Myxosarcina sp. GI1: one gene and its partner. The main gene of each other region encodes a partner of the protein of the gene in region 2 in a complex. Links are inferred from orthologs where the notes say so. Each region holds a gene or a part of one and is shown on either strand. Other genes may lie near its edges. The genes, in order: sufU and KV40_RS18385.

Evidence for each region.
Region 1: the proteins of KV40_RS18385 (region 2) and sufU are in contact, whole or in part, in a solved structure (PDB 5XT5), measured with the Bacillus subtilis proteins. The link is inferred for Myxosarcina sp. GI1 from one-to-one orthologs.

The regions. Positions count from the first base shown.
Region 1 is NZ_JRFE01000019.1:130,373-133,690, forward strand. The notes cover bases 79-3,064. They hold sufU (Fe-S cluster assembly sulfur transfer protein SufU), read left to right. Parts: upstream 79-1,345; coding sequence 1,346-1,783; downstream 1,784-3,064. Other genes in these bases: katG (catalase/peroxidase HPI), read left to right, coding at 79-1,107; KV40_RS14760 (TROVE domain-containing protein), read right to left, coding at 2,276-3,064. In the rest of the region: more of katG, read left to right, coding at 1-78; more of KV40_RS14760, read right to left, coding at 3,065-3,318. UniProt on the Bacillus subtilis protein: Part of the SUF-like system that mediates the biosynthesis of iron-sulfur (Fe-S) clusters. Acts as a sulfurtransferase and thus transfers sulfur from SufS to SufB.
Region 2 is NZ_JRFE01000024.1:232,921-236,107, forward strand. Bases 181-3,035 are described here. They hold KV40_RS18385 (SufS family cysteine desulfurase), read right to left. Parts: upstream 2,312-3,035; coding sequence 1,049-2,311; downstream 181-1,048. Other genes in these bases: KV40_RS18375 (hypothetical protein), read left to right, coding at 283-474; mscL (large conductance mechanosensitive channel protein MscL), read left to right, coding at 563-1,039; sufD (Fe-S cluster assembly protein SufD), read right to left, coding at 2,322-3,035. Also shown: KV40_RS18370 (iron uptake porin), read right to left, coding at 1-34; more of sufD, read right to left, coding at 3,036-3,187. UniProt on the Bacillus subtilis protein: Type II cysteine desulfurase that acts as the initial step in the SUF-like Fe-S cluster assembly pathway.

The DNA of each region.
Region 1 (3,318 bases), on a different replicon or contig from region 2:
TTAATGATGATGACCTCAGACATTGCTTTAAGAGAAGATCCAGACTATCGTGAGGTCTGTCAACGCTTTCTCAATGACTTCGATTACTTTAGTGACGCGTTCGCGCGTGCTTGGTACAAGCTGACTCACAGAGATATGGGACCAAAAGTGCGCTATCTCGGTCCAGAAGTTCCAGAGGAAGATCTGTCCTGGCAAGATCCGATTCCTGCGCTCGACCATGAAGTTGTTGATGATGCTGACATCAACGCGCTTAAGAACCAGATTTTAGCGAGTGGACTCTCCGTCTCGGCACTCGTGTCAGCAGCCTGGGCATCGGCATCAAACTATCGCGACTCCGACAAGCGTGGTGGTGCCAATGGCGCGCGTGTTTGCCTGGACCCACAAAAAGACTGGGAGATAAACCGCCCGCAGGAACTTGGCGAGGTTCTATCGACCCTAGAGAAAATTCAGTCAGAATTTAATGACGCTCAGTCGGGTAACAAAAAAGTCTCCCTGGCAGATCTTATCGTTCTTGGCGGCTGCGCTGCGGTTGAGAAGGCTGCAAAAGATGCTGGGATCGATGTCAGTGTTCCGTTCGTTCCAGGTCGGATGGATACAACTCAAGAACAGACCGATGTGGAAAGCTTTGAATGGCTGAAGCCAGTCTCGGATGGTTTCCGCAACTACCACAACGATGCTGTTGGCTATAAGGTGAAGCCAGAGCGGATCTTTCTCGATCGCGCACAGCTTTTGACGCTAACCGCGCCCGAATGGACGGTTCTCGTTGGCGGACTTCGTGCCCTCGATCAGAATTGGGATCGCTCTAAGCATGGCATCTTTACCGATCGACCAGGTGTACTAACCAACGACTTCTTCCGCGTCCTGACCAGCATGGACTACGAATGGAAGCCGATTGACAATCGCGAAATGATTTTTAACATTGACGATCGCCAAACGGGCGAAACGAAATTCACAGCGACACGGTGCGATCTGATTTTTGGTTCAAACGCGGAGCTTCGTCAGGTTGCAGAGGTTTATGGTGCTAATGATGGTCATGAGCGGATGGTCAAAGACTTTGTTGCTGTTTGGAATAAAGTGATGATGCTCGACCGCTTCGACCTATGCTAGTCTAAGCAAGAACTTTCAGGATTTCAAAGCATAGCCTCGGTTCAGCATCTGGTGCTTCAGAAGTTGAGGCTATGCAGACTTGCAAAAATGTTAAGGGAATTCCAGAAAATAAATTATCCAAGCTTATTCAGAAACAGGAAAGATATCAACTTTGGTACGGTCACAGTGCCATACTTGACTGCTATGAGTGATGTTAGTCTCTCTCTATTATTACTAATAAGCTTTTACACCATTACTAATGATCGATATTAGCCACTCTTCCAATTTATCTCGAAAGATACTTTTAGAACGTTACAAACAACCACAACATCGTGGTATAACCAATCCAGTCGATTTACAGGAATGCGGTCACAATCCCTATTGTGGCGATACAGTTAAACTAACCTTGGCATTAAATAAAAATAATAATTGTATTAAAGATATTAAATTTGAGGGACATGGTTGCGTTTTATGTTTGGCTTCAGCCGAGCTTTTAGCATCGGTAGTTAAGGGAAAGAGCATTACAGAAGCTTTGGCAATTGTATCCCAGGTTCGTCAGGCAGTTATCGAACAGATACCATTGCCACTAGATTTAGATACCTTAAGGGTTTTACAAGGAGTCTCTCAATATCCTAGTCGCGTTAAATGTGTGACTTTAGCCTGGCATACTTTGAAAGCTGCTTTGGCAAAAATTTAAAATTGAGTTTTTAGGCAAATACTAACAATGTCTTTTATTTTTTAGTCTATTTCTATAGCCATCGCATTTTTATATTATTTAAGATTTGCTAATGATATTTCAGAATTACTGTTATTGCCAATAAACCAATTAACATTAGTCCAACTAAACATAGAGAGCGACCAAAATCATGAAAGCAGAAGAAAGAAAAGGATTTTTGCAGCGACTGGTAAAGCTTATTAGCGACATTTTCTCGAAGCTAGTTCGTTGGCTGCAACCACGTCGGCAATAAGAATAAACGAAAAAGTATAGCTTGTGTTACTTGCTTTTAAAAATATGCCTTGGCACTGGAAAGCAGGGGGATCTCAGTCCAACTAATTTTCCCCTGCTCCCTATCTCTCTGTCTAATATTTTGGCTACGCTCGGCGTTAGCCCTGAGTTTCGACAGGCTCAACTTCCACAAAGTAGAAGGGCTAATACCTAAATCTGGACTACTAAGTGCGAAAAATGCCGTTACAAGTCTTCCGTTGCCAACATTTGAATCAAACGTGGAACTCCAGGATCGAATCCTGCCAAATTCCAAACTCGATTGTCGTTGGGATCTGCCAAATTAATGCGGTAAGGTGCGAGGGTAACATACACTGCTTTAACCTGCGGATTAACCAGACGACGATATTCTGCCAAAGCTTGAGAGGGATGTTTTCTACCCGCCCAGCTTTCACTATCAGTCCAAAAACAAACTACGTCTGCTTGGAACTTGTTTTTAATCATCCAGTCATAGGCAACCGAGGCATCGGTACCGCCAAAGTTACGATCTTGAGCTTTTTTTAAAGCCGAACTAAATGAATCGCGCCGTGTAATTCCCAGATTGATAAAGGAAGTCGAAAAACCACGAATCATGTAGTTTTTCTCTGCCTTAGCCGTTGCCAATGCCATAGCTGTGGCAATTTCGCAACAGCTTAAGCCAATAGAACTTACAGTGCTGTAAGCCATCGAACCAGAAATATCCACCGCGTGTAAAAATACCGCCTCGGTCGGCTTGACAGTTTCAAAAGATAATTCTAGAGCTTTCTCTAAAATATCTACAATCCGAGGTACGGGAGTCCAAGTTTTTTGACTGCGACCGATTTTACCGCCAGAAGTGTAAGTTTTTAAGGCTTTAAGCACGTCAATAGGGTGAATTCTACCGCGACGTAAATGCTTTTTGTCGTTTAATACCGCTCGAACTCTCTCTAAATTCTTGCGGCGATCGCCTGTCAGCACTTCTAACTGAGTTAGAGAACCCAAGTTACGCAACATTGCCCCAATTGGCATCGACTCAAACAGTAACTGCCAAGCCTGTTTATCCATATTACCTACAGGAGCAGCCATTTCGTGAGTTAATTTACCTTGTGCGATCGCGCGATGAGTCTGTTCGGGGTTGCGTTTGAGCCATTCATACCACCAAATTTGTGCCAGAGCTTCACTCTCGATTGCCAACGGTAACTCAGTCCAACCATTAACCGCCCATTCAAACAGGCGATCGTGGTCTATCGTCGGTGGTTTGACGTGAAACA
Region 2 (3,187 bases):
ATAAACATCGGAAACAAGATCGTTTGAATTTCATATTTCCTCTCAGCGAGTTAGCTTCAGGGTCAGTAAAAACCACAGCTTTATAGTTCCCACTTTTAAATTTGAAAGTAACAACGCTCGCTAAAAAATCTTGTTTGATTTTTGAAAAAATTATAGAAATCTTAGAGCTTAGTGTTTGTTTCGACAGAGATGTACTTCATCGATCTAAAAATTGCTATATGTTGTTTAAATTAAACAGTTAACTGGGCATTCTAGTTAAGAAAATATTTTCTGAAACTACAAATGCAAATTCCAACTATATTAAGAGGCGATCGCTATAGCTTGTTTGTTTGTCAAAGTTCCCAAAATTTATATCATTTGAGCATCGTAGAGGGAGAGAACATAGTTCACAGCTTTGAAGGAATTTACCCCAGTTTGCCAACTGCTATTGAAAGAGGCAAATCGATAATTAAAAATCTTAAAAATTTGCAGTAAAACGCAATTATTTATATTTAATTTTCTCTTCTTCTGATAAAATCCTGTTTTATTATATTTCTCACTAATAAACTGAGGAAAAAAAATTATGGTTAGAAGAGGAGCGAGAGCTACGGGGGGATTTTTAGCAGATTTTCGCGATTTTATTATGCGCGGAAACGTTATCGATCTAGCCGTAGCCGTTATTATTGGTGCTGCTTTTGGCAAAATCGTCGAATCTTTGGTAGCAGATATTATTACCCCGGCAATTTTAAATCCTGCTATGAACGCGGCAGGAGTAGACCAATTAAGCCAACTGAGTGCTGGCGGCATCAAATATGGTTTGTTTATTGCCGCCGTATTAAACTTTTTAGTGATTGCCTTTTGTTTATTCTTATTAATTCGTGCTTTTGAAGCTGCCAAAAAAAGAGTAATGCGCCGAGAAGAAATTGCCGAAGAAGAAGCGCCAGCACCAGAAATATTGGCGCAAGAAAGATTGACTACAGCAGTAGAAAGGTTGACTGAGACTATCGAACGCCGAAATCCTGGTTCGGGTCTGGGTTCAGATCCAGGTCTGGGTTTGTAGCTATCTTGTCTAAGACATCATCGTAGTAAAAAAATCAATAGTCTCCTGCAATGCCACGACAAAAGCATCAATTTCAGCGCGAGTGTTATAAAAATACAGGCTGGCTCTAGCACTGCCAGAAGCACCAAAAATACGATGCAAAGGTTGAGTACAGTGATGCCCAGAGCGAATAGCAACTCCTTCTCTATCTAATAAAGTTGCCAAATCGCTGCCGTGTATTCCTTCAACATTAAATGCTACTAATGCCGCTCTACCTTTTCCGTCGGCGGTTGCAGGAGGACCATAGATTTTAAGTTGGGGAATTGCCGCTAATTTTTGATACAAATAGCCCGTTAATTCTTCTTCATAGGCATGAATTTTAGCCATGCCAATATTACTTAAATAGTCTACTGCTGCACCAAGCGCGATCGCTTCACCAATTGCCGGGGTTCCTGCTTCAAATTTATGAGGTAGTTCGCCATAGGTAGATCCTTCTAAAAATACCTCGTCGATCATTTCACCACCGCCCATAAATGGCGGCATTTCTAGCAGCAAATCTTTTTTCCCATAGAGAAAACCAATGCCAGTAGGCGCACACATTTTATGTCCCGACGCTACCAACCAGTCACAGTCAATTTCCCTTACGTCAATAGGCATATGAGGAACACTCTGACAGGCATCAATCAATACTTTGGCATTGTATTGATGAGCTAGTTCGACAATTTCTGTAACTGGATTGATGCAGCCTAAAGTATTGGAAACGTGAACAACAGATACCAGTTTGGTTTTATTAGATAATAGAGATTTATACTGTTCTAAATCGAATTCTTCTGTATCGGTCAACTGTACGTATTTAATTACCGCACCAGTTTTTTCAGCGATAAGCTGCCAGGGAACGATGTTGCTGTGGTGTTCCATGACTGAGAGAATTATCTCATCGCCTGGGTTAAAATTGGACAAACTCCAACTATATGCCACTAAGTTAATTGCTTCGGTGGCGTTGCGAGTAAAGACAATTTCTTCACGAGCAGCAGCATTGACGAACTTAGCTACTTTATCTCTAGCCGCTTCATAGGCATCAGTCGCCCTACCGCTCAAGGTATGTGCGCCGCGATGGACGTTAGCATTATCTTGCTGATAGTAATTTTGCAATACTTTTAGTACCGCCAGAGGCTTTTGAGAACTAGCAGCATTGTCAAAATAGATTAATGGCTTATCGTGAATTTGCTGCTGTAAAATCGGGAAGTCTTGACGCAGGCGATCGCCAAGAGTTGATTCTTTAATTAAAGTCATTATTTAAAGTTTACTTACTAATTTTTTGTTTAATAGTTTGGGCAACTTTAGCAGCTAAATTCAGTGGCAGGCGATCGCCTATCTCCCCAGCAAAGGCATCAATTAATAACTGACTGGCATCTTGCTGGTTTAAGCCACGACTGCGGAGGTAAAATATTTCATCTGCTTCTAATTGGCTCACCGTCGCACCATGAGAACATTTGACGTTATCGGCAGTAATTTGTAACTCTGGTTTGGTGTCTACTCTGGCTTTGTCGGAAAGTAATAGATTGCGATTTAGCTGCGAGGCATCGGTAAGCTGTGCCGTTTTGGGTACAAAGACTTTGCCATTAAATACCGTATGGGCGCGATCGCCGACAATACATTTATGCAGTTGATCGGTTGTGCCATAAGGTTTAGTCAGGGCAATGGTGCTGTGAGTATCAGATGTTTGTTCTCCCGTAGCAACCGTCAAACCGTTTAAGTTAGTAGTGGTTTGTTCACCCTGCTGCAATACTTCGGGATTATGACGATAAAGCTTACTACCAAAATTAATTTCATTGAGGGTGTAGCGGCTGTCTTTAGCTTGAGCCACTGCGGTTTTGCCAACATGAAAGGCGCGATCGCTTTCTTGTTGCCAGCGAGTATGCTTTACTTCGGCATTGTCTCTAACTACAATTTCCGTTACTGCATTGATAAAATATTCGCCAGTACCAGAATATTCTTCAATTAAAGATAAACTCGCTCCTGCTTCGGCTACTACTAAGGTACGGAGTTGAGAAAAACTTGCCGTTTCTTCAGCAGTTGAAATAAAAACTAAATGTATGGGAGTGTCTACGATGACGTTTTTGTTTGCCCAAATAACTGCTGCATTGGCAAAACCTGCGGTATTGAGAG